3 regions of the Amphibacillus indicireducens genome follow, and region 1 is predicted to be linked to each of the others. Evidence: riboswitches for the same ligand, from Rfam matches in the RefSeq annotation. Region 1 holds a riboswitch; each other region holds the start of a gene.
What was found. A riboswitch is a leader RNA that binds a small molecule or an ion and turns the genes downstream of it on or off. The one in region 1 is predicted to bind thiamine pyrophosphate.
Positions count from the first base shown of each region.

Region 1 (3,157 bases):
AGAATACAGTATTGTCAGGAGTTTTGTCGTCTTTTCCCTTCTGAGGATCAGAATATTATGTTTAATATGAGACGTGCGATTGCAGACTCTTATGGATCGCTAAAACAATTCAATGAAGCGGAAGCTGCGTTCGAACAATTAGCCAAAGATTTTAGTGATAATCTGTGGACCTTTATTGCGTGGGGAGATTATTATTCTGAAAAGCAAGATCGCGATATCCAGAAGGCGAAGGAAAAGTATGAAAAAGCTTTATCTATTGGGAAAGCCACCAATGACGCAGATGCTTTTGTGGTGGAAGAGCGCCTGGAAAGTTTAGAGGAGTACCCTTTTTAAGAAAAAAGGGAGGGAACTGGCCAGTGCCAGTTCCAACTGCCATCGAATCGGTCAAATCCTTCAATTTGTGAGCGATCGCCCGCAACCATCGTGCGTTCGCCCACAAATCGAAAATATCGCCCGCAACGACTGTGCGATCGCCCGCAAATCCCAAATTTCGCACGCAAACGCTGGATTTCGCGCGCAAACGCTGGATTTCGCGCGCAGATCGAAAATTTCGCGTGTAAATCCCAAATATCGCGCGCAGATTCACAATTTCGCGCGTAAATCTCAAATTTCGCGCGCAAATCCAAAACATCGCGCATAACCCAATATATTCCACCCAACCCAAACAGTCAGATCCCTTGCAACTCCACCCCAAATCCTCTATAATGGTACCAGGTAATAAGAAAAGTAAATAGTTCAAGCCTACAAGGGGAGCTGATTTAAGTCGGCTGAGAAATAACACGTATTGTTCTGACCCTATGAACCTGTTAGTTAATTCTAGCGTAGGGATGGTGGCTTTTTTGATGGCATTTATGCAAAGTAACGAGTAATGTGAGCGGGTTCCCCATCAGGAAGCATCCCCTTGGCACATTACTTTTTTTATTTTCTAAACGGTGTTCAAAAAGTCCGGAAAAAATGACACGGCGAATTTCTTTGTTAGCTTGCTTTTTTAGTTGCTCATGTATTTAAACACATACATTGTGCTACTCAAAGCTGCGCTGCCTCGAAAATCTTGGCCCATTTTATCCTCCTTTTGAACTCGATTAAAAGCAAAATCCAAAAAACAAGGGGGAATTTTTACAATGCAATCAAAAAGAACGTTATTTTTAATCGAAATTGCAATCTTTACAGCACTAGCACTCATCTTAGATCTACTACCGTTTCTATCATTTAAAGTTTGGGCACAAGGTGGATCAATCTCATTCGCGATGATCCCAATCTTTATTGTTGCCTTTCGTTGGGGATTAAAAGGCGGGCTAATTTCAGGTTTCCTATTAGGTATCCTTCAAGTCGCAACAGGAACCGCCTGGATCGCACACCCAGTTCAAGGGCTACTCGACTACCCAGTCGCATTCTTAGTCCTGGGCTTTGCAGGTTTGCTCGCGCCAGCCGTCCAAACAGCCTTAAAAAATAACAATACAAAACGCTTTATTAGTATGGTCACACTCGGCGTACTGATCGGCGTGACACTCAGATTTATCGCCCACTTTGTTGCGGGCGTCGTTTTCTTTGACTCACTAATTGATGGTATGAATATCTGGGTCTACTCACTCGTTTACAATGGCTCATACCTCATCCCATCATTTATCATTAACGTCGCAGCAGTTAGTTTCCTATTCAACAAACGCCCGAATCTAATCGCAGCAACAACAAAGTAAACAAAATCAGATCCGCTCACATTACCAATCAAAAATCGGCACATCCCACCAGATGCGCCGATTTATTTATACAAACTTAAACCAAACGTCATAAATGTGAACAAATAGTGAAAAATGACCATTTTTAAACACACTAAAAACACTCTAAAAAAATCATGCTATTAAGTACATAGAACAATTGTTATAATCGGCTCGCAATTAGTTCTAATTACCCTAAAATAACCTAAACGCCCACCAACGAATAGGCAATTGTACTCAATTAAAAGTATAGAATTATGGTAAAGAGTCACAAAGCTGGTTCCATTCTATGAAGATAACTGGTATAATTAAAATGCTGTAGAAAAATAGAAGCTAAGGAGGTTGTTAATCGATGATTGACATCCATTGTCACATTTTACCCGGCGTAGACGACGGTGCTAAACACCTAGAAGACAGTGTCGCCATGGCACAACAAGCCATAACAGAAGGCATTCATACGATTATCGCAACCCCACATCATAAAAACGGGCGCTACAATAATCCAAAAAACTCAGTCCTAGCCGACCTGACCAGACTCAACGAGCGAATCCAACAAGAACAGATTCCACTCACGATCATACCGGGACAAGAAGTCAGAATCCACGGCGAACTGATCGAAGGCTACCAACAAGACGAAATCCTAACATTAACAGGAACAAGTCGCTATCTCTTTGTCGAATTACCAACAAACCATATTCCACGCTACACGGAACAAATACTATTCGACATCCAAATGCGAGATCTCGTCCCGATCATTGTGCACCCAGAACGAAACACGGCACTCCAAGAACAACCAGAGCGCCTCTATCACTTCGTTCAAAACGGCGCACTAACCCAAATTACCGCCGGCAGTCTAACAGGCAAATTTGGCACAAAAATCAAAAAATTTACCAATGAAATAATCGAACATAACCTAACCCACTTCGTCGCATCAGACGCACACAACACGAAATCACGCGGGTTCAATATGCTCGACGCCAATCAAGAAATCAACCAAAATTACGGGCAACACACACTCTACACATTCATGGACAACGCCCAACATATACTCGACAACGAGAAGATCTACATTGATGAACCAGCAAGAATTAAACGCAAAAAATTCTTCGGACTCTTTTGAAAAAACTCACCCTACTTATATAGAGGGGACTGACAGATTCACTCACGAATAACGTTGGCACACGCTAACGAATAGATACAAAAAAAGGGGCAGATTTGAAATGGCAAAAGTTAAAAAGGCAATTATTCCAGCAGCAGGTTTAGGGACACGATTTTTACCAGTGACGAAAGCAATGCCAAAAGAAATGCTACCGATTGTTGATAAACCAACAATTCAGTATATCGTTGAAGAAGCAGTCGCTTCAGGGATCGAAGACATTATTATCGTGACTGGTAAAGGAAAGCGTGCGATTGAAGATCATTTTGACTTCGCACCAGAACTC
Region 1 covers NZ_BAABDL010000071.1:5,186-8,342, forward strand. The annotation lists gene ABD814_RS06600 (YecA family protein) at 1-333, shown strand, start outside; gene ABD814_RS06605 (hypothetical protein) at 330-638, opposite strand; TPP riboswitch at 737-845, shown strand; gene thiT (energy-coupled thiamine transporter ThiT) at 1,122-1,697, shown strand; gene ABD814_RS06615 (tyrosine-protein phosphatase) at 2,068-2,835, shown strand; gene galU (UTP--glucose-1-phosphate uridylyltransferase GalU) at 2,936-3,157, shown strand, end outside.

Region 2 (3,157 bases), on a different contig from region 1:
ATCGACCTCGATTTTCAAGAAGCGTTTTATCGCGGAATGGTCTTATTAACCGTTGCCAGCCCTTGTGCCTTAGTCGCGTCGGCCACACCTGCGACACTGAGTGCGATTAGTAACGGTGCCAAAAATGGTGTTCTCTTTAAGGGTGGCGCGGCGATGGAGGCGCTTAGCTCGATGGACATTTTATATAGTGATAAAACTGGAACATTAACGTTTGGTGAATTTCAAGTGATTGAACATGAAATGGATCGAGAGATTTTAAAAGAAGTTGTTTATATTGAGCAGCAATCGACTCACCCAATTGCTGATGCGATCGTAGCTGCTTTTAAAGATATTGATCTTGATTCGGTCGATCAGCGAGAGCCTGTCGAAGAAATTGCTGGTTCTGGGATTAAAAAAGGCGAGATAATTGTTGGTAAGCCTTCGATCTTTGACACGTACAATGATCCAGACAACTATCGTGGTAAAATCACAGCTGGCTACACGACCGTTTTTGTTGGCATCGACGATCAAATTGTCGGCTACTTTACCCTCGCCGATCAGATTCGCGATGAATCTGCTGAAGCTGTAGCTGGATTCCAAGCTGAAAAGATTAAAGTCTCATTGATTACTGGTGACAATGAAATGGTTGCCAAGAAAGTCGCCAACGAAGTGAATGTTGATGACTATTTTGCCAATTGCTCACCTGAAGACAAAATAAAATTTGTCCAAGAAAATCAGGCAATGGGGCAGGTTGTTGGCATGATCGGTGATGGGATTAATGATGCACCAGCACTAGCTAATGCTGATATTGGGATCGCAATGGGCAGTGGCTCATCTGTAGCGATGGAGTCAGCAGACGTAGTGATTGTGAAAAATAATTTAGCGAAATTGCTTTATAGTTTTAAGCTAAGTCAAAAGTTAAATAAAATTATTATTCAAAACGTGATTTTTTCAATTGTAGTGATTGTCTCATTGATTGGTTTAAATATTTTTGGTTGGCTAGGTTTGCCGTTGGGTGTTGTTTTTCATGAAGGATCAACGATTTTAGTGATCTTAAATGGTTTGCGATTATTGAAGCAAAGTAAAGCTTAGTCTGATGCGAGTTCTATCACAGAGAGCTGTTTGCTTTGAAGGGAATAATGACTCCCTTAAAATAACCTTTGCCTTTTTTTGAATCATCACTCATATTAATTGTATGAGTTATAACCTTTAAGGAGCTGATCTTTTGGTGAAAAACAGCAAATACTCGATACTTATAGCATTTGTCTGTATGATCATTTTTGTCATCATCCGATTTACAGATTTATCTGTCATTCCTTTATTGGGAGCAACAGTTATTTTATCCATTATTGGGATCATACTTGGGTTTCGATCAAAAAATCCTTTAATAACAACGATTCATTTTTTAATCTTATCGTTCTCTTTATTGGTCCTGTTCTTTTTGTTAATGCTTCATGGTAGAGCAATTAATGGTTAGTTACAACCTGAGTGTATCAACTTGTAATTTTATGTTAGACGTGTTATCGTTGAGTTAATTCAATAGCTTTGACTACTAGGGGTGCCGATCGGATCGGCTGAGAGGAAAGAATTCAATCTTTCTAACCCTTTTGAACCTGATCTAGTTCATACTAGCGGAGGGAAGTAGCACTTCTTTAGCCTATCAGGTTCTTCTTTCGCTGCAATTGACAGCTTTTAGTCAACGCAACAATAAAAGGAGGACTATTTTTTATGAAAAAAACAAATCAATTGACACTGATTGCGGCCTTTATTGCCATTGGTGTCGTCGGGGCGAGCTTTCTCTGGTTTCCAACTGGGATTGCGCAAGCCTACCCTGTTCAGCACGCGATTAATGTGATTAGTGCCGTTATTCTTGGTCCAATTCCGACAGTCATTATCGCGTTTGGAATTGGGCTTGTTCGCAATGCATTAGGTCTTGGTACATTACTCGCTTTTCCAGGTGGAATGGCAGGCGCATTACTGGCCGGAATCTTTTATCGTTACCGTAAGAAAACAAGCTCTGCAGTAATTGGAGAGATTGTCGGAACCGGAATTGTTGGGTCACTGCTTTCAATACCTGTTGCACGACTGATTATGGGTCAAAGTGTCGGTGTACTCGCTTTTGTACCTGGATTTTTGATCAGTAGTGTGATCGGTGCAGTCATTGCCTCCCTAATTGTGCCGAAATTAAAAACTTATTATCAACGTCATGATTAATCACCACATTTGTGGTGATTTTTTCATCTTAAAATGTCATAATAATAAAGGAAGACTACACTAAGTTGGTGAAAAATGATGCTAATAATAAACGCAAAAATTTATACCGAGCAGGAAATGATGATTGGTCATCTTTTAATCAAAAACGGAAAAATTGAGCAGATTTATCATGATCTTCCGAATGATTTTAACGAACCAATTAAAATGATCGATGCGAACAACTTAAACTTAATCCCTGGTTTTATCGATACTCATATCCACGGAGCAAATGGTGCTGATGTGATGGATGCAACACCAGAAGCAATCGAGACGATGGCAAATTACCTCGTCTCTGAAGGAACAACGAGTTTTCTTGCGACAACGATCACGCAGTCGACAGATAAGATTGAACGTGCACTAACAAATCTTGGCCAGTATCAAAATATTGACACAGGTGCTGAGATGATCGGTATTCATCTCGAAGGACCATTTATTGAAAAATCAAAAGCCGGAGCACAGCCGTTAGAGTATATTATTAAGCCTGATTTAGACTTATTTAATCGGTGGCAACAGCTTGCTAAGCATAAAATTAAAACTGTCACAATTGCTCCAGAGCATGATCGAGACTACCAGTTTACTTCCGCCCTACGTCGAGCAAGCGTTAATGTTTCCGCCGGTCACACGGATGTGAATTTTTCAGGAATAAAAGAAGCCGTTAACCATGGGGTGAATCAAGTGACGCACCTTTGTAATGCGATGAGTGGAATTGGTCATCGTGATATTGGTGTTGTAGGTGGTGCGTTTTTGCTTGAAAAAATTAAGGCAGAAATTATCGCAGATGGTATTCATGTCGACACGAACATGTTAAAATTAATTTATCAAAATATTGGTTCTGAGCGATTGATTTTGATTACTGATGCGATGCGAGCAAAAGGGCTTGAACCCGGTGATTATGAATTAGGCGGTCAGCCTGTTGTTGTGACTG
Region 2 covers NZ_BAABDL010000123.1:40,353-43,509, forward strand. The annotation lists gene ABD814_RS11510 (heavy metal translocating P-type ATPase) at 1-1,071, shown strand, start outside; TPP riboswitch at 1,524-1,636, shown strand; gene thiW (energy coupling factor transporter S component ThiW) at 1,708-2,193, shown strand; gene nagA (N-acetylglucosamine-6-phosphate deacetylase) at 2,272-3,157, shown strand, end outside.
Region 2: another riboswitch for thiamine pyrophosphate. It lies ahead of thiW (energy coupling factor transporter S component ThiW); the one in region 1 lies ahead of thiT (energy-coupled thiamine transporter ThiT).

Region 3 (3,157 bases), on a different contig from region 1:
GACTTAAAAAATTATGATGCCATTTTATTTGGCACCTATACATGGGGTGATGCAGACCTACCTTTTGAACTGGAAGATTTTCATGAAGACTTAGGGGATGAAGACTTATCAGGAAAAGTTGTCGGTCTATTTGGATCATGTGATTCATATTATGAGTTTTACGGTGCGGCGATGGAAATTATGGCGAAACAATTTCGAGCAATTGGTGCAGAAGTCATCGAGCCATTACTTAAAATTGAATTGGCTCCAGAACCCGAGGACGATGAAAAGATTGAGCAATTCGTTAAAAAATTTGTCGACCGTGTAAAACAATCATCATAAAAAAGCTCATGATTGGAATTTTGCTAATCTAAATCAACTAAACTTGCAAAATTAATCAAGGAAGATAGCCTTTCACTAAAAAAAGGCATATAATTATTAAAAGAGCATGAGTAAAAGAGGTTGTTATAAATGTTAAAAGAAATCATGTCATGGTTATATGCAATTCTGATTGCATTAGTGATTGTTATTTTAGTCAGAGGATTTATTGTCACACCATCTGTCGTCAAAGGCGATTCAATGCAACCGAACTTATATGATGGTGATCGGATTATTATTAGTAAGCTCAGTTCAATTAATCGCTTTGATGAAATTGCATTTGTCGCACCAAATGGCGAAGACAATTATGTTAAACGGGTGATTGGTCTCCCAGGTGACGAAATTGAAATCATTAATGATACTTTATATATTAACGACGTTGCCTATGATGAAAATTATTTAACGGAAATTCAAACAGACGAAGTTTCGGTTAGATACTTCAGCTCAGCAAAAATCCCAGAGGACACATACTTTGTAATGGGTGATAACCGTAAACATAGTTATGATAGCCGGGAATTTGGCGTGATCCATGAAGATTCAATTATTGGTGAAGTCGTCTTTAGAATCTGGCCACTCGATTCAATCGGCGCCGTTAGCCCATAATCATTACCTTTGCCTAAGAACAAATATTATGGTTAGATAAGTATAAAGTTAAGTAAATTTCATAATTATTAGATTGAAAGCAAAACACGAATGAGCAGTAATTGTATCGACTTAATAAATAATATTAAGACAGCACATCAAGTGATTGGAACGTCGGGTGGCGACTCCGGCGGGAAAAGATCGAGTCCGAAGATCCGCTAATAAAAACTTGTAAAGTTTTTATTAGCAAGCTGAGGCCGATCCCGCGGAACGCGTCCACCCAGAGTGGAAATCACCGGTCTAGCACCAACATGGTTATTTGTGTTTTATATCCGTATAAATGATTATGAAATTTACCGATCCAATAAAAAATTATATATTTTTCCACTAGGGGCGCGTTTGACGCTGAGATAAAGATAACTCTTTAGTCCCTTTGAACCTGATTAGGCTAATACCTACGTAGGAAAGTGGAGCATTGCTTACACTACTTTAAATAATGTAAACCGCTCCTACTTCAGGGGTGGTTTTTTTATTTCGTAGATAAGAAAGTATAACAACTTTCTTACTACAAAAGTGCAACTAAAGCATTCGCCTAAAGGCTTGGCGAATGCCAAGTTTTCTAAAAATTCACAAGGGGGAAAGCAATGATGAATGTAAAAACAGCTTTAACAATTGCAGGAACAGATCCAACAGGAGGAGCAGGCATTCAAGCCGATTTAAAGGCATTTCAGGAACGTGAAGTTTATGGTATGAGTGTTTTAACGTCTGCAGTCGCCCAAAATACATTAGGTGTGCAAAGCATTCATAATTTACCGACTGCTTTTATTGAACAACAGCTCAAGTCTGTCTTCACTGATATTAAACCACACGCAATTAAAACAGGGATGATTGCAACAATTGAGATGATGGAGTTAATTGCTGATTATTTTGAACAATATCGAGCGATCCCTTATTGCTTAGATCCAGTCATGGTTGCTACAAGTGGAGATGTATTAATGGAAGAAGCTTCTCAAACGATGATTAAAGAACGTTTAGTCCCGCTTGCTACAATTGTGACGCCTAATTTATCTGAAACTGAAATATTAGTCGGGAGAAAAGTGACGACGATTAGAGCAATGGAAGAGGCTGCTATCGAAATTGTCAATGAACTTGGTGCACAGACAGCTGTGGTGAAAGGTGGTCACCTTGAAGGTGGTGCGGTCGATGTTTTTTATGATGGTAACCAGATTCATCACCTTATATCAGAGCGCTTTGACACGCCTCATACACACGGAACAGGGTGTACATTCTCTGCGGTGATCACGGCAGAACTGGCGAAAGGGAAATCGGTTCTTGAAGCGGTTAAACGAGGGAAAGTTTATATTACTGATGCGATTCGTTATTCTTTAAAGTTAGGCAAGGGAAATGGCCCAACAAATCATTGGGGTTATCGCCTCAAAGGATTGCCAAATGAAAGAGGTTATTCGAAATGAAACAATCGATCATTGAGATTGTTGACCAAGTTAAACAAAAACAATCGTTGATTCATAATATAACGAATCAAGTTGTGATGAATTTTACCGCAAATGGACTCTATGCACTTGGCGCCTTACCGATTATGGCGCATGAACGACGTGAGGTTGCAGAAATAACAACACAATCAGATGCGCTCGTTTTAAATATCGGGACATTAACTGAGGAATTATTAGAAACGATGATCGTTGCTGGACGTGCTGCTAATCGAAAAGGTATTCCGATTGTTTTTGACCCGGTTGGCGTTGGGGCAACAAAGTTCCGAACTGAAGCAGCACGCAAACTATTATCTGAACTAGAGATCAACTTAATCCGGGGAAACACAGCGGAAATTAGTCATTTAGCTGGACTAAAAGCGGATATGAGAGGTGTCGATGCAACAGAACAGTTGGATGGGGAAATAGTGATTAGACAATCAATCGAAAAATTGGCTATACCGATTGTGATGACGGGGAAAACCGATTTTATTGCTGACCAAGCAACAATTATTAAACTAACAAATGGTTCAGCACTATTAACAAAAATAACGGGAGCAGGTTGCTTACTATCATCGGTTGTGGCGGCTTTTTTAGCTGCAAATCAATCTAATATTCTTGCACCAACTGCAGCGGTTGCTTATTTTACAATTGCAGCAGAAAAAGCGGCGGAACAAGCGACATTATCTGGCCAATTCCACATCGCTTTTTTAGATGCGCTAAGCGGAGTC
Region 3 covers NZ_BAABDL010000077.1:3,515-6,671, reverse strand. The annotation lists gene ABD814_RS07385 (flavodoxin) at 1-321, shown strand, start outside; gene lepB (signal peptidase I) at 451-960, shown strand; TPP riboswitch at 1,319-1,422, shown strand; gene thiD (bifunctional hydroxymethylpyrimidine kinase/phosphomethylpyrimidine kinase) at 1,584-2,411, shown strand; gene thiM (hydroxyethylthiazole kinase) at 2,408-3,157, shown strand, end outside.
Region 3: another riboswitch for thiamine pyrophosphate. It lies ahead of thiD (bifunctional hydroxymethylpyrimidine kinase/phosphomethylpyrimidine kinase); the one in region 1 lies ahead of thiT (energy-coupled thiamine transporter ThiT).